DNA from 3 places in the Variovorax humicola genome. Region 2 is predicted to be linked to each of the others. Evidence: predicted binding sites of a transcription regulator. Region 2 holds the regulator's gene; each other region holds the start of a gene.
What was found. Region 2 encodes sigma-54, which starts transcription at its own class of promoters, with help from an activator protein. Its sites were predicted from a motif close to TGGCANGNAANCTGCTTT; they were not measured.
Positions count from the first base shown of each region.

Region 1 (6,334 bases), on a different contig from region 2:
TAGCCGAACGAGGTCGGGAACAGCACCTTGGCGCCGTCCTGCGAAATCATGCCGGTCATGGTCTTCTGCACGGCGGCCGTCTCCGGCACGTTCTCTTCCTCGACCACCTTGAGGCCAGGCATCTTCTTCACTTCGGCCGCCGCTTGCGCCTGCGCCTGGTTGTAGCCGTAGTCATCGCGCGGGCCGACATAGATCACGCCGACGGTCAGCGGCTTCTGCGCGCGGGCCAATCCGCTCAATCCGCCGAGCGTGCCGGCGGCGCCGAGTGCGGCGATGGTCTTGATGGAATCGCGACGGTTCAGTTGGGACATGCTGGGCTCCGGTGAGTTGGAATGAATCCGGTCTTGGATACAAGACGGTGTGCATAAACCGTACCAACCGCGCCTGCGGCTACATGAGCGCGGCGATGGGCGCATGCACGACGCCCGCCGTCTCCAATGAAGCGGCCACGCGAAGCACGTGATCCTCGCGCCACGGGGCGCCGATCACCTGCACGCCGATCGGCAAATGCGGATGCGCGCCCCACACCGGAACGGCGCAGACCGGCAGGCCGATGCACGAAATTGGTTGCGTCAGCAGCCCCATGTTGGGCCGCACCGGCAGGCGCTGGCCCTGGATTTCGAACCACTCGGCGCCGATCGGCGTCGCGGCGCAGGGCGTGGCCGCGGCCAGCAGGATGTCGAAGCGCTCGAACACGCGAGCCACCGCTTCGGCATAGGCGCGCCGCACGCGTTGCGCACGCGCGACCCATGCGGCGGGCAACAGCGCCCCGGCGAGGAAGCGGTCGCGCGAAAGCGGTTCGAAGTCCTGCGGCCTGGTCCGCAGGTCGGGCAGGTGCAGCGCGGCGCCTTCGGAATTGGTGATGAGGAAGGCGGCGGCGCGGCCGGCCTCGACCATCGGCAATTCGACCGCCCTGGTGGCGCCGAGCGCTTCGGCAACCTTGTCCACGGCCAGCAAGGCTTCGGACTGCGCATGCTCGCGGAAGTAGCCGGTCAGCACACCGATGCGCAAGCCGTTGGCGCACTGCACGAGCAGCGGCGTCACGGGTTCGATGGCGCGCTGCGCACAGCCGGGGTCGTGCGGGCCGATGCCTTCGGGGCCCTGCATCGCGTCGTAGCAAAGCGCGAGGTCGCGCGCCGAGCGCGCGAACGGGCCGAGATGATCGAGGCTCGAGACGAAGGGATAGCTGCCGGTGCGCGGCAAGCGTCCGAAGGTGGGCTTGAGGCCGAACACGCCGCACAGCGACGACGGCACGCGGATGGAACCGTTCGTGTCGGAGCCGAGCGTGATCGGCACCTGCCCTGCCGCGACCGCCGCGCCGGAGCCGCCCGACGAGCCGCCCGCGATGCGCTTGAGATCGTGCGGGTTGTGGGCCGGGCCGACGTGGCTGTTCTCCGTCGTGAAGCCGTAGGCGTACTCGTCCATGTTGAGCGCGCCGACCAGCACCGCGCCCGCAGATTCGAGGCGGTGCACCAGCAGGCCGTCACGCACGGCGGGCGCGGCGGCGCGCTCGATCTTCGAGCCGGCCAGCGTCGGGATGCCGGCGACGTCGAACAGGTTCTTGACGGCGAATGGCACGCCGAGCAGCGGCAGCGCGCGTGTTCGATCGCCCGATGACGATGCAAGCGATGCATCGGCCTGGCCCGCGCGCCGCAGCGCCCGCTCGCGCACGACATCGGTGAAGGCGTTGATGCGCTTGTCGGTGGCATCGATGCGCGCCAGGCTGGCCTGCACCAGCGCGGTCGCGGTGGTCGCGCCGCTGCGCACCGCTTCGGCCATCGCCGCTGCGTCCTGCGCCAGCAGCGTATCGGCATTGGCGGCCGCAGGCCGAACACGATCGGGAACCGCGCTCATTCCGTAGCTTCCCGCGGTTCCACCGGCACAAAGGTCGTCGCCGCCTCGTCATGCGGTTGCAGGGGCACCGCGTCAACGATGGCAGCGAACTCGGATGCCAGCGTGAAGTAGCGCAGCACGCCGGGCCGGTAGTCCTGGCGCAAGCGCAAGTCCAGCGCAGCCGCTGCCGCGTCGACGTAGGTCGCGATCTGCGAAGGAGTCACTGCGTCTCCCTTCGAGCGCGTACTTCGGTTTGCTCTGATTCGTGCGGAAGATCTTGAAGACCCCCGGCGGCTCCGGCCCGCAGCAACCGACATCGGGTCGCGCCAGTGGCTGGATGAATCTTGCGCATATCGAAAGCTCCTGCAATGAATGTGGATGGAGGAATCTGCGGTTCACCCCGCCGGGGCCTGTCTCGATGCGATGTAGCGGCGCCAGCCGCCGTGTTGTGTGATGTCTTCCGCGCCTTCGAGCGCCAGCGGCTCGCAGACGAAGCCCTGCACGCTGCTGCCGTCCGCCAGCGTCAGCGTGCCGATGCCGAGCGGCGCGGGAATGAGTGCGACGAAGCTGCCGTAGTGCGCCGCGGGCATCTCCCAGACTTCCAGCTTGATCGCGGCGCCGGCACCGGGCGCGACGCGCAACATGCCGGGCTTTGGCGGCACGGTTCCGGCCAGCGCGTAGAGGCGATAGTCGGGCGCCGTTTCGGTTTCGAGGAGCAGGCGCGCGCCGCGCTCCCGCAGTTGCCCGTTCAGCGGCATGCCCGACAAGTGGGCGCCGACGACGGCCACGCGCACCGTGTCGGCGCTGAGCGGCAGCGCCACCGGTGGCGGCATCGGGCGGCCCGTCGCGCCCAGCGTGAGGCCGGTCGCGTGATGAAAGCGCTGGCCCAGCTCGGCCAGTTGCAGATCGCTGCCGCAAGGCGCTATCAGCGTGATTCCGAACGGCAGGCCATCCGGCCGGATCGAACTCGGCACCGACAGCGCCGCATAGTCGAGCAGGTTGACGAAGTTGGTGTATGCACCGAGTTCGCGATTGCGCGCCACCGGGTCGGCGCGCATCTCGTCGATGGTGCAGTGGCGCGGTGCGGTCGGCACCAGCAACACGTCGATCGTGTGCCACATCGGTGCCACGCGCTGCGCGATTTCCTGCAGGCGCAGTTGCGCATCGAAGAGGTCGGCGGCGCTGTACTTCCGGCCGCTTGCAAGGATGCCGCGCACCGGCTCGATCACGTCGTCCTCGTGCGCGTCGAAGAACTCGCGCACCGCGGCGTAGCGTTCGGCCACGAGCGCGCTGTCGTAGAGCAGCGATGCCGCTTCGGCCAGCGGTGCGTAGTCGATCGACACGCGCTCGCCGCCGAGCGATTCGAGGCGCCCGATGGCCTCGTCGAAGGCTTCCTCGGCGAGCGCGTCGCCGAAGAACGCCAGCGCCGACGGCACGCCGAACGAGAACCGCGCCGGAAACGGCTGGCGCTGTAGTCGCAATTTGCGCGAGAAGGCATCCGCCGCGTCGAAGCCCATCGCCGCCTGCAGCACCCGCACCGCGAGTGCAACGGTCGGCGCGAAGATCGACACGCAATCCACGCTCTGTGCCGCCGGCACCACGCCGCGCGTACTCACCAAGCCCTTGCTCGGCTTCAGGCCGACGATGTTGTTGAGCCCTGCCGGCACGCGGCCGGAGCCCGCCGTGTCGGTGCCGAGCGCGAAGTCGACCTCCCCCGTCGCGACCACGTAGGCCGAGCCCGAACTGGAGCCGCCCGACACGTAGCGGGCGTCGAAGCTGTTCGGCACAGCGCCGTAGGGCGAGCGCGTGCCGTTGAGGCCGCAGGCGAATTGGTCCAGGTTGGTCTTGCCGAGCAGCGACGCACCGGCATCGAGCAGGCGCGCCACGACGTGTGCATGCTGCAGGGCGGTGCGCTCGAAAGCGGGGCACGCGGCAGTGGTGGCGACGCCGGCCGCGTCGATGTTGTCCTTGGCGGCGAAACGCAATCCGGCAAGCGGACCGCCGGCGGCGCCCTTCATCGGCGCGTCGAAGCGCGTGATCCAGGCGGCGGCGGGCGTTGCGTCGGCCTTCGAAGCGGACTCGGCGAGCGAGTCCTTTTCATGCACCATCATCAAGCATCCTGTCTTGTGTACAAGATGTGATGCAAACGGCGTGCCAATCCGGCGGAATGCCCCTCGGCAAGATGCCGATCGGGGTTTTTGCGATAGTCGGGGGCTCGCTCGTCGACTCGCCCATGCTCCGCTACCAAACCGTTCCCGTTACCCAATTCCAGCAAAACTGTTCCGTCGTCTGGTGCGATGCCACGCACAAGGCCGCGGTCATCGACCCGGGCGGCGACCTCGACAGGCTGCTGGCGGCCGTCGACAAGCTCGGCGTGACGCTCGAGCAGATCTGGCTTACCCATGCGCACATCGACCATGCGGGCGGCACCGGCGAACTCGCGCGCCGGCGCGCCTTGCCTGTTGTCGGCCCGCACCCCGGCGACCAGTTCTGGATCGACGGCCTCGCGCAGCAAAGCCGCATGTTCGGCTTTCCTGCGGCCGAGCCCTTCGTGCCCACGCGCTGGCTCGCCGATGGCGACACGGTGACCCTCGGCGAGGAGACGCTGTCGGTGCGCCACTGCCCCGGCCACACGCCGGGGCATGTCGTCTTCTACTCCGCAAGCGCGCAGCGTGCCTTCGTCGGCGACGTGCTCTTCGCCGGCAGCATCGGCCGCACCGACTTTCCGCAGGGCAACCATCAGCAGTTGATCGACAGCATCACGCAACGCCTCTGGCCGATGGGAGACGAAACGGTGTTCATCCCGGGCCACGGGCCGGAGAGCACGTTCGGGCGCGAGCGCCGCAGCAATCCCTACGTCGCGGGCACCTGATTCACCGTCAGTGGCGTTCGAGATACGCCGCTGCCTGACGGTCCAGCAGTGACAGCAGGTTGCCCAGCGCCAGGTTGACGTCGACCAGGTGCAGGCCCCAGCCCTTGAGCACCACGCCCGCGATGCTGAGGTCGCCGGGGATGTGGTCGATGCGCTGGTCGGCCGCGTTGGCATGCGTGTGGACGGCGAGGTAGTCGCCGTGCTCGTTCGAGACGCATTCGGCGCTCAGAAGGCCGGGCGTGGTGACGAACGGCGTGTTCAGCTTCTGGCCGCTCTTGAGCCATGACGTGCCGCGCGACGGCATGCCGGTGATGTCTGTGTTGCCGCTCGTGAAGTACGGCATCAATGCGCCCTCGCCCCCTGCCAGTGCGGCGGGATTCACGCAGGCCGCGACCTGTCCCGGTGCATCGACCCGGCCGAACACGCTCCGTGCCGGTGGCGGTGCATCGGCGCGGAAGCTCACGTAGGCCAGCACGCAGCCGGTCTGCCCGGCCCCGCGGCACAGCGGCACGCTCCGGAACGCACCGCCCACGTCGGCGCCCTTCGGCACCGCGAGGTTCGTGCCCATCAGCAGCGCCGACACCATGCGCGACTGCACCGGCTTGCCGTCGATCTCCTCGCGAATGAGGCGCGTGAGCATGCGCGAGCCCTGACTGTGGCCGATGAGCACGAAACCGCGCCCCTGGTTGTCTCGGGCCAGGTAGTCTTCCCAGGCAGCCTTCACGTCGGCGTAGGCCAGTTCGCCCTCGGCCGCCAGCGGCCTGCCGAACGCGGCGGTGGCCAGTGCGGCAAGCGTGAGCTGGCGATACAGCGGCGCAAAGAGCCTGCAGCGCGAGGCGAAGCGGGCGAACTGCTGGTTGGCCACCTCGCGCTCGGCGCCGCTCGCGGCCAGCGTGCTGTTCATCGCGCGTTCGCGGCTCACTGTCGGGTAGACGTAGAAGCAGTCGATCGCAGGCGCCTCTGCGGGCTTGAAGGGCTCGACGGTGAGTTGGCCGTCCGCCTCGACGCGTGTGGCGGTCTGGTCGCGGCTGCAGGCATCCGTGCGGCCGGGGCGGCAGAGCCAGGATGCGTCGGCCTTGTAGTCGACCTCCGCGGCGGGCGCTTGCGCATGCGTGAAGGCCGGGCCGAGCAGCGCCGCCGCCATCGATGCAATGAGAAGCTGCCTGATCATGCCGGCATAGACGACCGCATCCCGGCGGCGCCCCTTACTGGCCGCGCTTCGACATCCCGCGCTCCCACGCGCGCATGCTGTGGTTCCACGTGCGCAGCCGGCTGTCCGAAGACAGCCCGGCGGGTCCCGATGTCGTGGCCAGGAGCTGGTCGAGAAGGATCTCCTGGTCGGCGGTGAGATGGTCCGGAAAGATCGGCAGCACGGTGACGACCTGGTCGCCGCGAACGCCGCCCCGCGCCACCGGGAATCCATGGCCTTTCATGCGATAGGCCAGTTGGTCGCGCTTCAGCTTCAGCGCCTGCAGGCCCACGACGGTTGGCACCTGGATCGAACGGTTGGCAATCCACGCAAAGCCATCGACCGGAATGTCGCAGCGCGTGGTGCCGTCGTCGTCGAGCTTGAAGAAGGCATGCTCCGCCACTTCGACGCGGATTTCGAGGTCGGCCGGCGGGCTGCCC
Region 1 is NZ_JBBKZV010000022.1:58,913-65,246, reverse strand. Features, by position in the region: gene WKW80_RS26085 (BMP family ABC transporter substrate-binding protein) at 1-311, opposite strand, end outside; gene WKW80_RS26080 (AtzE family amidohydrolase) at 391-1,854, opposite strand; gene WKW80_RS26075 (AtzG-like protein) at 1,851-2,057, opposite strand; gene atzF (allophanate hydrolase) at 2,229-3,944, opposite strand; gene WKW80_RS26065 (MBL fold metallo-hydrolase) at 4,067-4,705, shown strand; gene WKW80_RS26060 (DUF3089 domain-containing protein) at 4,713-5,876, opposite strand; gene WKW80_RS26055 (DnaJ C-terminal domain-containing protein) at 5,911-6,334, opposite strand, start outside.
Region 1: the regulator sigma-54 is predicted to act here: its motif matches at 3,973-3,990, upstream of atzF (allophanate hydrolase).

Region 2 (6,334 bases):
ACCGTCGAGCGATGCATCGACCGCCGCGGTGCCGGGCGCGGACAACCGCACGGCAGCACAGCCCGGCGTCTCGAGCTCGATCCATCGCGCAAGGCAATCGGTCTGGCCGCGCGCGCCGACGATGGCGACTTGCCGCTGCGTCAGCACCAGCCGATAAGGCGCGCGGGCGCCCGCGAGCTGCCGTGCGACCACGCCCAATGCGACGCCAAGGCCGTCGACGCTATTGACGTTGTAGGTGGCGTTGTTGACCCTGATGGCGACAGCGCCGTCAGGGAGGCGGCCGATCGCGATGTCCTCGAAGCCTTTGGCAGCGAGCGCCGCGGCGAGCTTTTTCATTTGGTCGTCGGTGATGCGGCCAGCCTCATCGGGATCGGCTGGCATGGCTTGCGCCAGCGACGGTGCGTAGACGCCGATAGGCGGCGACTCGGCCAATCCTGCCGCGGAGAACTCTTGCGCGGCGGAACGGGACGCAACCGGCGCTGCCAATGCGCCGGGCGCGATGGCCGGCCTTGGCGCTGGGCGCTCGTTCGAGACTTTGTAAAGCGGAACTGTCAGGCCGACGCTGATCCAGCTTCGCGCGGTGTGCGCGTTACCCGACATGCGCATGTTCACGCCCAGGTGGGCCGCCCATCCCGTCGGCAACCACTCGGCCGGCGCATGGATGCGCCCCCCCGCAAACGAGCTGCCGTCGACGTATTCCAGCTGGCCTTGCAGCCACGGTAGCGGCCGGTAGGCGGCGCTTGCAAATGGGCCATCGAGCGGCGTGGCTGCCCGGCTGGGCACGACCGCGCCGCTGCGGCGCGCATAGCCAACGCTCAAGTCGAGGTTCCGCGCGTCCGTGGCGGTGTATGTGAGCACACCGTAGTACGACCGAAAGAACGTCGCGGCGCCGCCCAGGTCCGTCGCACCGACGGCTGCATTCCAACGATGCGCTTTGTCGAGCGGCGTGCCGGCCTTGAAGTTGAACGAAAGGTCGCGAATGCCGCAGGGTTCGGCATAGCAGTTGGTGTTGAGCGTATTCGCGGCCATGCGGCCGGAGATCTCGAGGTTGGGCAGCACCCCGAAGCCAGCCACGAAGTTGTGGCCGCTCGTGCCGTAGCGACCTGCGGACGGCGCACCGGCGACCTGGCTCTCGTAGGCGAGACCCATCGTGCCGCGGCGCAGGAGTTGGGCCGTCGGCGTGACCGACAAGCCCGTGAAGCCTGCACCGCTCAGCGTCGTGTCATGTTGCGCGAGGGCCGACTGCGCGGCCAGGGCCAGCAGGGCCAGGCCCGCGCCCACTTGGTATTCCCGTCCCATTGATTTTCTTGAATCGGTAAGTCAAAACGCGCCCGCCAGACACGGCGGAGCAAAGGGCAGTCTTTCGACTGCTCTTTTGCGCCCGCTTGCGCCTCTTGGCTTAGCCGCCCGAAGTGCCTGTGCCGCCGGTAGCACCGCTCGCCGGCAGTGGCAGTGCGTCGCCTGCGGCCTTCACGGGCGTCAGGACCGAGGCCTTGACCGAACCGTCAGTGTTTTGCAATACCGCTGCGGAATTGCCGAGGACCTTGTCGAGGTCCGAACCGATGACGAAGCTCTGAGCGTCGAAGTTCCGCGTGCGCGCGGGCTGCAAGATGGCATCGGCTTCAGCTTCCGTCTTGCCGTTGGCCATGAGCTGAGCCTTCATGACGTCGAGCACCGTTGCGCGATAGCTGGGAGCGGCTGCCGCCACGTTGCTGGCAAACGTGCCATCCTTGCCAATCTTGGCCAAGAATTCGCCCATGGCCATCGAGGCAGCGCCGGTAGCCGAAGCCGCCAGCATGACTTCGACCATCATGTCGGTCATTGGCGTGAAGTTGGCAACCGTGCCGGCGAACAGAGCTCCGCGATACGACAGCGCTCCGAGCGTCGCCGTGCCAACGCACGGATAGGCAAGTACGGCCGCATTGGTGATATAGCCGCCAAGGCCGGTGGTCGCGCCGGTCAGCGTCGCGCCGTTGGCGCAGGTCATCGAAACGGCTGCGCCGACGAGCATCGGCGGACCGCCCGCAGTCCCCGTGACCGTCGTGCCACCGCTACCCGATGGAAGTGGCAGAAAGCCTCCGCCTGCGCCACCCCCGCCGCCGCAGGCAGCAAGGCTCGCCAGCGCAACAGCGCATGCAAGAAGTTTGACGCCGATCGGTTTCGCAAGATTTTTCATCAGAGATTTAAGTAGAAAACGCCGCAGCGCGTTGGTGAGGGACCGCACATGCCACTGCACCGAAGAAGGTGCGGTGCGATCAGCTGATTGTTTTGTGGCCGCCAGGGGCGCCGAGCTTCAGCAGCATGTCGAAGCGAATTTTATGAAACGAAGCAGAAATCGCTCGTGCGAATAGTCACAGTTCGCCACAGATGAGTGTTAACAACAGTCAATACACTATAGTTAACAACAGTTAACGTTTTTGATGTTGCGATGAAATATGACCTGTGCGCAACTGCTCACACGAACTCGTGACTTGGTGGAGCGCCGATCAGGCCGGATGGTCAGGGCCGCGGTGGCGCGTGCCCACATATAGGCGAGCGTGCGGCGAACGCCGGCGAGTCGCCCTAGATGCTGGCCGCCTATGAGCCGGTGAAGCAGCAGGACAGCGCAGTGGCCACGATGTTTCTCGCAGCCCAGGGCGATAAATGGCTTTCAGCTGGGAAGCTGGTTCGCCGCCCCCCGGGGCAAAGTGAAATTCGGAATGTGATGCGCAGATTCCGTTCGAGAGCATGCTTGCCACGAGAACGACCCCTACCACGCGAAATTCGCTCTCTGGATCTTGTTCTGCGGGGCCGGCGAGAACGCCGGCTACATCGCCGTGGAAGTCGCGCGCCTTTAGCTGGTGCCGTAGTTCATGGAAGCGCTGGCCATCAACCGCAAGATGCACATGGCGCGCTGGAACCCGGCCGGCGCCGATGCGCCGCCACGCGGCACCGCCCCCATCATTGCCGACCCGCGCGCAGCTTCTCGTAGATCGCCTGAATGTGGTTGCGCACGTGGCCTACTCGCCACGTCCGCGAAACGACGCCTGACTAAAGCCCTAAAGCGCCTTGCGCAAATTCGCAGGCGCAATCCGCAGCGCCTCGCGGTACTTGGCCACGGTGCGCCGCGCGCACTCGATACCCTGCTCTTTCAGCATGTCGGAGATCTGGCTGTCCGACAGCGGCTTCTTGATGTTCTCGCTGGACACGAACTGCTTGATCAGCGCCCGCACCGCCGTGCTCGACGCATTGCCGCCGGTCTCCGTGCCCAGAGCCGAGCCGAAGAAGTACTTGAGTTCCACCGTGCCGTAGGGCGTCGCCATGTATTTCGCGGTTGTCACGCGGCTGATGGTCGATTCGTGCAGGCCGAGTTCGTCGGCGATCTCGCGCAGCACCAGCGGGCGCATGGCCAGTTCGCCGTGCACGAAGAAGTTCTTCTGCCGCTCGACGATGGCGTTGCTGACGCGCAGGATGGTGTCGAATCGCTGCTGGATGTTCTTGATGAACCAGCGCGCCTCCTGCAGCCGCTGCGACAGCGCCTGACTGCCCTCGCCCTTGTGCGCCTTCAGCGCGCCGGCGTAGATGTCGTGCACGCGCAGCCGGGGCATCACGTCGGGATTGAGCATGACGCGGAACCTGAGCGTGGCGCCGCGACCGGTGCGGGTGACGATCACGTCGGGCACGACCACATTGCGCTCCACGTCCACGAAACGTCGGCCCGGCTTGGGTTCCAGCCGCGCGATGAGCTGCATCGCGGCGCGCACCAGATCTTCGCTGCTGCGCGTGAGTGCGGCCAGGCGCCTGAAGTCGCGGCGCGCGAGCAGGTCCATCGGCAGCTTGCACATGGCGATGGCGACATTGCGGATTTGTGCCTCGTCTTCGGATTCATCGGCACGGGCCAGCGCGCGCAGCTGGATGGCCAGGCATTCGCCGAGGTCGCGCGCACCCACGCCGACCGGCTCCAGGCTTTGCAGCAGGCCCAGCGCCATCTGGAAACGGTGCACCAGGTCGTCGAACTGGTCGTTGTCGTCGCCGGCCAGGCCCGAGGCCAGCGCGGGAAGCGAGTCCTCGAGGTAGCCGTCGTCGTTGAGCGACTCGATAAGAAAGCTCAGCGCGGCGCGGTCGGTTTCGCCGAGGCGCAGGCTGAGCGCCTGGCGGTGCAGGAAGGTCTGCAGCGACTCCTGGCTGCGCGCCAGTTCGGTGGCGTCGGCGCGTTCGTCGTCGCCGAGGTTGTTGGCGCGCGCGGGCGCGTCGCCACCCCATTCGCTGTCGTCGGGCAGCATGTCGACGGTGCCGTCACCGCCCCAGTCGGGCTCGACATCGGAGAGGCCGTCCGCGGACGTGTCGGCGGCCAAGGTGTCTGCGTCGTTCGAGGCGGAGGCGGCGACCGGGCCGTCGGCGCCATTGGCAGTGGAGGGGGCCGCAAAGTCATCGTCGCGCGGCGATGGCGCGTCGGAGGTTTCGAGCCCGAATTCCTCGCGCACGGCTTCTTCGGCGGTGCGCTCGAGGAACGGGTTGTCGTCGAGCATCTGCTCGACTTCCTGGCTCAGTTCGAGCGTCGACAGTTGAAGCAGCCGGATCGACTGCTGCAATTGGGGCGTCAGCGCCAGGTGCTGCGATACGCGCAGCGAAAGGCCTTGCTTCATGCCCAGGCCCCTACATTCTGAAATGCTCGCCCAGGTACACCCTGCGTACCTCGGCGTTGTCGACGATCTCCGAAGGCGTGCCTTGTGCCAGCACATGCCCGTCGCTGATGATGAAAGCGTGGTCGCAGATGCCCAGCGTCTCACGCACGTTGTGGTCGGTGATAAGCACGCCGATACCGCGGCTCTTCAAAAAACCGATGATTCGCTGGATCTCGATCACGGCAATCGGGTCGATCCCGGCGAAAGGCTCGTCCAGCAGGATGAAGCGCGGCTGCGTGGCCAGTGCGCGCGCGATTTCGACGCGGCGCCGTTCGCCGCCCGACAGCGCCAGCGCCGGGGAATCGCGCAGATGTTCGACGCGCAGGTCGGTCAGCAGTTCGGTCAGGCGCTCGTCGATGCGAGCCTCGCCGAGCGGCACGCGATTGCCCTTGGCATCGGTCTCGAACTGCAACTCGAGCACGGCGCGCACGTTCTGCTCGACCGTGAGCTTGCGAAAGATCGATGCTTCCTGCGGCAGGTACGACAGGCCCATGCGCGCGCGACGGTGGATCGGCATGTGGGCGATCGGCTCGCCGTCGATGGTGATGTCGCCGGCATCGGCGCGCACAAGGCCCACGATCATGTAGAACGACGTGGTCTTGCCGGCGCCGTTGGGGCCGAGCAGGCCGACCACTTCGCCTTTCTGCACGCCGAGGGACACATCCTTGACCACCATGCGGCTGCCGTAGGTTTTTTGCAAGCCGGATGCTTCGAGGCGGCTGCCATTGCCGGCGAGCGCCGTCACCGTGCCACCGCCGGGCCCAGGCGCAGGCTTGCCGGAGGTGTCGATCATGGCGTTGTCGTTGCGCATCACGGGCGCGCTTCCCCACCGAGCGTGGTGCTGGAGCGCAGGCCTGAACCCGGGGCCGGCGCCGGGGGCGTTGGCGCAGCGGCGGCCCTCGGGCTGCCGGGCGCAGCCGAGGCGGGGGGGCGCGGGGTGAGCACGGCTCGCACGCGCGCACCCTTTTGGCCGGAGGCAACGGCCGCATCGGGCGGCACGGTGCCGCCATTGACGGTGAAGGTGTCGTTGCTCTGGTCGTACACGATCAGCGGGCCGCTGCTCTCGTCATTGACCTTGCTGCCGATGAGCCGCCGCATCACGGCATGGCCGACGAACTTGACGTTGTCGGCGCGGCTGTCGTATTCGATGCGGTCGGATTCGCCCTCGATCCACTCGTCGCCGCCCGGGGCATCGCGGCGCTGCTTGAAGTAGGCCAGCTTGCCCGGCGCGGCGGTGACCACACCGTACTGGTAGCCCTCGGGGTCTTGCCGCACGTCGATGCGCGCGCCGCGAATGATGATGGTGCCCTTGGTGACGACCACTGCACCAGTGAAGACGCTGGTCTGCTTGAGGTCGTCGTAGCGCATCGAGTCGGACTCGATGTTCATCGGCTTCGCGCGGTCGGCCTTTTCGGCGTGCGCGAACGGTGCGCCCGCCACGGCCGCCAGGGCGAGCAGACTCAGGGTTGCTTTGCGTACAGATCGAAGGGAGGCGTGGAGGTTGGGGCGCGTATTCATAAAGGCACGAAACTTGCTGCACCCATTGTATGCGGCAGGCTGACGCGGCCTTGACGAAAGGCCCGGTATCGCGGGTCGATATTTACTGCCGGTTGACTTTTTCGGTCAACCCTTGCGCGCTTCGCCGATCAGGTAGTCGGTGATTTGCAGCG
Region 2 is NZ_JBBKZV010000024.1:54,708-61,041, forward strand. Features, by position in the region: gene WKW80_RS27085 (YjbH domain-containing protein) at 1-1,299, opposite strand, end outside; gene WKW80_RS27090 (hypothetical protein) at 1,400-2,224, opposite strand; gene rpoN (RNA polymerase factor sigma-54) at 3,039-4,625, opposite strand; gene lptB (LPS export ABC transporter ATP-binding protein) at 4,636-5,475, opposite strand; gene lptA (lipopolysaccharide transport periplasmic protein LptA) at 5,475-6,182, opposite strand; gene WKW80_RS27110 (thiol:disulfide interchange protein DsbA/DsbL) at 6,288-6,334, opposite strand, start outside.

Region 3 (6,334 bases), on a different contig from region 2:
GGCGACGTAGCGCTTGGCGCGGAAGTTGTCGTTGCGCGCGCCGTCCTCGGGCAGCTTGCCGCGCTGGCCCTTCATCTTGTGCGCGGTCTGCCAGCAGCGAATGACGATCTCGCCGACGCGGCCCATCGCCTGCGAGTCGCTGCTGAACATGCTGATCGCGCCGAGGTCGTGCAGGATGTCCTCGGCCGCGATGGTTTCCTTGCGGATGCGCGATTCGGCAAAGGCCAGGTCCTCGGGAATGCTGGCGTGGAGGTGGTGGCACACCATCAGCATGTCGACGTGCTCGTCGAGCGTGTTGACGGTGTAGGGCATCGTCGGATTGGTGGAGGACGGCAGGAAGTTGTCCTCGCCCACCACGCGCAGGATGTCCGGCGCATGGCCGCCGCCCGCGCCCTCGGTGTGAAACGCGCAGATCGCGCGGCCCTTCACCGCGGCAATCGTGTTCTCGACGAAGCCCGATTCGTTCAGCGTGTCGCTGTGGATCGCGACCTGCGTGTCGGTGGCGTCGGCCACGTCGAGGCAGTTGCTGATCGCCGCCGGCGTGGTGCCCCAGTCCTCGTGCAGCTTCAGGCCGATGGCCCCCGCGTCGATCTGTTCGTGCAGCGCGGCAGGCAGGCTCGCGTTGCCCTTGCCGAGAAAGCCAAGGTTCATCGGGAAGGCATCCGCGGCCTGGAGCATGCGCTCGATGTGCCACGGACCCGGCGTCGCCGTCGTGGCAAACGTGCCTGTGGCCGGGCCGGTGCCGCCGCCGAGCATGGTCGTCACGCCCGAACCCAGCGCCTCCTCGATCTGCTGCGGACAGATGAAGTGGATGTGGCTGTCGATCCCGCCGGCCGTGACGATGTTGCATTCGCAACTGATGATTTCGGTGCCCGGTCCGATGACGATGTCGACGCCAGGCTGCACGTCCGGATTGCCGGCCTTGCCGATCGCGACGATGCGCCCGCCCTTGAGGCCGATGTCGGCCTTGACGATGCCCCAGTGGTCGAGGATCAGTGCGTTGGTCATGACCGTGTCGACCGCGCCGTCGGCACGCGTGCGCTGCGATTGCGCCATGCCGTCGCGGATGGTCTTGCCGCCGCCGAACTTCACTTCCTCTCCGTAGCCGCCGGCGCGCAGCGTGTAGTCGGCTTCGACTTCGATGACGAGGTCGGTGTCGGCCAGGCGCACGCGGTCGCCTACCGTCGGGCCGAAGATTTCGGCGTAGGCACGCCGTCCGATGGTTGCCATTTACAGCTTTCCTTGAACCAGGCCGCGAAAGCCGTAGACGATGCGGTCGCCGGTGAATTCGCAGAGCTCGACCGTGCGTTGCTGGCCGGGTTCGAAACGCACGGCCGTACCGGATGCAATGTTGAGCCGCATGCCGCGCGCGGCCTCGCGGTCGAAGCCGAGCGCGCCGTTGGTTTCGGCAAAGTGATAGTGCGAACCGACCTGGATCGGGCGATCGGCCGTGTTCTGCACGACCATCGTCAGGGTTCGGCGGCCAGGGTTGAGCGCATGCTCGCCCTCGTCGGTGATGAGTTCGCCGGGAATCATGCTCAGGCCACTTGCGTGAGAAGCGCGACGCCGAACAGTGCGACTGCCGCACCCGCGATGCGCGGTGGCAGCGTGGAGCGTCGGCGCAGTGCCCAGCCCGCCGCGATGCCGGCGATATGCAGCAGTCCGGTGGCCAGCACCATGCCGCAGACGGCCGCGAGTGCGCCGCTGTCGCCCGACAACTCGTAGCCGTGCGCGACGCCATGGAAGACTGCGAACGTGCCGACCACCGCCGCCGCCATCGGCCCCGGCAGGTGCAGCCGCGTCGCGACCAGCAGCCCCACCGCCAGCAGCGACGCGGCAATCATCGGCTCGACCGCGGGCACCTGCGCACCCGCCAGGCCCAGCAATGCGCCGACGAGCAACATCGCCGCAAAGCCCAGCGGCGCCCAGAACAGATCGCGTGCGCCGCGCGAGGCGAGGGCGCTCCACAGCCCCACGCCGACCATCGCGGCCATGTGGTCCATGCCGGTGAACGGATGCAGGAAACCCTGCGCAAATCCGGCGGTGTGATGCGCCGCGCCATCGACGCCTACGTGCGCGGAGGCGGCAAGAGGCAGGGCGGTTGCGAGCATCGCAAGGAAAGTGGAACGCGTCAGAAAGCGCATGAGGTTCTCCGCTGGATCAGTGGGGGTCAGACGATGGGTTGGTGCACGGTCACCAGCTTGGTGCCGTCCGGGAATGTCGCTTCGACCTGGATGTCCGGAATCATCTCCGGCACGCCGTCCATCACGTCGGCGCGCGTGAGAACGCTGCGGCCTTCGCTCATCAGCGCCGCCACGCTCTTGCCGTCGCGGGCACCTTCCATCACGGCGGCCGAGATCAGTGCCACGGCCTCGGGGTAGTTGAGCTTGAGCCCTCGTGCCTGCCGGCGTTCGGCCAGCAGCGCCGCGGTGAAGATCAGCAACTTGTCTTTTTCGCGTGGCGTCAGTTCCATGGGCGTTGTATCGGTTGGCGCAAGGTGCGCCGATTATGGGCAACTCCGCATTGCCGCATTGCCGCATTGCAACAGTCATGCCGTCAGATTCACGAACGATTCCAGCCCATCCGTGGAACACCGCGGAACCGGCTTCGCCGGCCCCCTGGTGTTGCCCCCGGCAGGGGGGTGGGAGGAGCTCGCTTTGCAACAGTCACGCCGTCAGGTTAACGAACGATTCCAGCCCATGCGTGGAACACCGCGGAACCGGCTTCGCCGGGCCGCTGGTGTTGCCCCCGGCAGGGGGTGGGAGGAGCGACACGAAGTGGCGCGGAGCCTGGGGGCGAGCAACAAATCCAGGCATGAAAGCTGCACGTACCTCGTGTGAGTCTCGCCCCGCCAACGCTCCCTCCTGAAGTCGCCGTCGAAGATGGCGACGCTCCGCAGCGCATCGTCAAGGTGCGCCGCGACTACAACAGTTGGGTTGCCAGCGAGACGCTGGAAGACTACGCCCTGCGCTACACGCCGCAGCGCTTTCGCAAGTGGTCGGAATGGCGCGTGGCCAACACCGCATTCGGCGCGGCGTCGTTCCTTATCCTCGAGGCGGTCGGTGCGACGCTGCTGGTGCAGTACGGCTTCCTCAACGCGTTCTGGGCCATCCTCACGACCGGCCTGATCATCTTCCTCGCGGGCCTGCCGATCAGCGTCTATGCGGCGCGCTACGGCGTCGACATGGACCTGCTCACGCGGGGCGCCGGCTTCGGCTACATCGGCTCGACGATCACCTCGCTGATCTACGCGTCCTTCACCTTCATCTTTTTCGCGCTGGAAGCGGCGGTGATGGCCTATGCGCTCGAACTGTCCCTCGGCATTCCGCCAGCCTGGGGCTACCTGATCTGCGCGCTGGTGGTGATCCCGCTGGTGACGCACGGCGTGTCCGCCATCAGCCGGCTGCAGTTGTGGACGCAGCCGATCTGGCTGCTCATGCTCGTGGTGCCGTTTGGCTACGTGCTGGCGCGCGATCCTGGTGCGTTTGCGGGCATTGCGCACTACAGCGGCGTCAAGTCCGATGTGTCGGGCTTCAACATGCACCTGTTCGGTGCCGCGCTCACGGTCGGCATCGCGCTCATCACGCAGATGGGCGAGCAGGCCGACTACCTGCGCTTCATGCCGGTCCGAACCGCGGCCACGCGCGGCCGCTGGTGGGCAGCGGTGCTGGCGGGCGGGCCGGGCTGGGTGATCCTCGGTGTCATCAAGATGCTCGGCGGCGCCCTGCTGGCGTACCTCGCCATCACGCACATGGTGCCGCCCGAGCGCGCGGTCGACCCCAACCAGATGTACCTCGCGGCCTACGAGTACGTGTTCCCGAACTACGTCTGGGCGGTGGTGGCCACGGCGGTGTTCGTGGTGATCTCGCAGCTCAAGATCAACGTCACCAACGCCTATGCCGGCTCGCTGGCCTGGAGCAATTTCTTCTCGCGCGTCACGCACAGCCACCCGGGTCGCGTGGTGTGGGTGGTGTTCAACGCGCTGATCGCCTTCATGCTGATGGAGATGAACGTGTTCGAGGCGCTGGGGGACGTGCTCGGCCTCTACGCGAACATCGCGATCGCCTGGATGATGGCCGTTGTGGCCGACCTCGTCATCAACAAGCCGCTCGGCCTGTCGCCGCCGGGCATCGAGTTCAAGCGGGCGTACCTGTGGGACATCAACCCGGTCGGCGTAGGCGCGATGGCGCTGGCCTCGGGCTTGTCGATCAGCGCGCACCTCGGCATGTTCGGCCAGACGGCGCAGGCTTTTTCGGCGCTGATCGCACTGGGCACCGCGTTCGTCGCGACACCGTTCCTGGCCTTTGTCACGCGCGGCAAGTACTACCTTGCGCGCGGACCGGGTCATGAAGGGGAGAGGCGCGGCAAGGTCCTGTGGGCGCGCGTCGAGACGCCTTCCGACGTCGATGCGGGCAGCTATCAGCGGCTCAAGCTGCAACGCTGCGTGATCTGCGAGCGCGAATACGAAGGCCCCGACATGGCCCATTGCCCGGCCTACCAGGGCGCGATCTGTTCGCTGTGCTGCACGCTCGATGCGCGCTGCGGCGACCTCTGCAAGCCGGATGCGGCCCTCTCCGCCCAATGGTCGGCCGTGCTGCGCTGGCTGCTGCCGCGCCGCAGCTGGCGCTACCTCGACACGGGGCTGGGCCACTTCCTCTTGTTGATGATGATCATCGTCCCGCTGCTCGCGGGGGTGTTCGGCGTGCTCTACCAGCAGGAGCTGCGCGCGATGCTGCTGAGCGAGGCCGTCGATGCCAGCGCGCAGTCCCTGCGCGGCGGCTTCCTCAAGGCCTACATGGCGCTGCTGGTCATCGCGGGCATCGTGGCCTGGTGGCTGGTGCTTGCGCACCAGAGCCGCAAGGTGGCGCAGGAAGAGTCGAATCGCCAGACGCACCTGCTGCAACGCGAGATCGCGCTGCACCGCGAGACCGATCGTGCGCTGCAGGATGCCAAGCAAACCGCCGATCGCGCACGCGCCACGGCCGACCTGGCAAACCAGGCCAAGAGCCGGTACATCAGCGCCATCAGCCACGAGTTGCGCACGCCCTTGAACAGCATCCTGGGCTATGCGCAGTTGATGGGCGAGGATGCCTCGGTGCCGCCGCATCGGCGCCAGGCGGTGGCCGTGATCAAGCGGGGCGGCGAGCACCTGCTGTCGCTCATCGAAGGAACGCTGGACATCGCGCACATCGAGGCCGGCAAGCTCACGCTCAATGCCAGGCCGATGCCCTTTGCAGAGACCCTGCAGGAACTGGCCGACATGTTCGAGTTGCAGGCGGCCGAGAAGGGCCTGGCGTTCCGCTTCGAGCCGAGTGGCGAATTGCCGGCTGTGGTGCGTGCCGACGAGAAGCGCGTGCGCCAGATCCTCATCAACCTGCTGGGCAATGCGATCAAGTTCACCCGCCTCGGCCAGGTCACCTTGCGGCTGCGCTATGCACGGGAGTTCGCCGCAGTCGAGATCGAGGACACCGGCCCCGGCATGTCGCCAGCCGAACTCGACGTGATCTTCGAGCCCTTCTCGCGCGGCGAGTCGCACGGCGCATCCGGCGTGCCGGGTGCCGGGCTGGGCCTCACCATGGCCAAGATGCTGACCGACCTGATGGGCGGCGAGATGAACGTGCAGAGCACGCCGGGGCAGGGCTCGGTGTTTCGGCTGCGGCTCTTCCTGCCGCGCGTGCACGATGCCGTGGCCGTCACGGAGCCCAGGCCCTCGCCGGCGCAGCGCGTTCGCCGCGGCTACCTCGGCGAGCGGCGTCGCGTATTGGTGGTCGACAACGAGGAGGCCGACCGCGAACTGCTCGTGCATGTGCTTGCCCGGCTGGGCTTCGAACTGCGCACCGCCGCCAGCGGCCACGATGCGCTCGACCTCATCGCGGCCGGCTACCGGCCCGACGCGATGTTCGTCGACCTGGCCATGCCCGGCATCGACGGCTGGGAAACCATCCGCCGCGCACATCGCCTCGGCCTGACGCGAACCGCGGTGGCCATCGTGTCGGCCAATGCTTTCGACAAGCGGCTGTTCAACGACGTCGGCATCGCGCCGGACGACTTCTTCGTCAAGCCGGTGCGCCACAGCGACTTGCTCGAATGGCTCGAACGGCGGCTTTCCATCCATTGGACCGACAACGCCATCGCGCCTGCGGCGCCGCCTGTTGCGGTGGCGGTGGCGGTGGTGCGGCCCTCCGAGGCGCGGCTGAAAGTGCTCGAAGAGGCCGTCGGACTTGGTTACTTTCGCGGAATCATGAATCAGTTGGACGACATCGATGCAGCGCAACCCGAGTGCGCAAGCTGGACCGAAGCGCAACGCACGCTGGCGCGGCAGTTCCAGTTCGAA
Region 3 is NZ_JBBKZV010000008.1:176,558-182,891, reverse strand. Features, by position in the region: gene ureC (urease subunit alpha) at 1-1,230, opposite strand, end outside; gene WKW80_RS16095 (urease subunit beta) at 1,231-1,536, opposite strand; gene WKW80_RS16090 (HupE/UreJ family protein) at 1,539-2,144, opposite strand; gene WKW80_RS16085 (urease subunit gamma) at 2,171-2,473, opposite strand; gene WKW80_RS16080 (hybrid sensor histidine kinase/response regulator) at 2,837-6,334, shown strand, end outside.
Region 3: the regulator sigma-54 is predicted to act here: its motif matches at 2,539-2,556, upstream of WKW80_RS16085 (urease subunit gamma).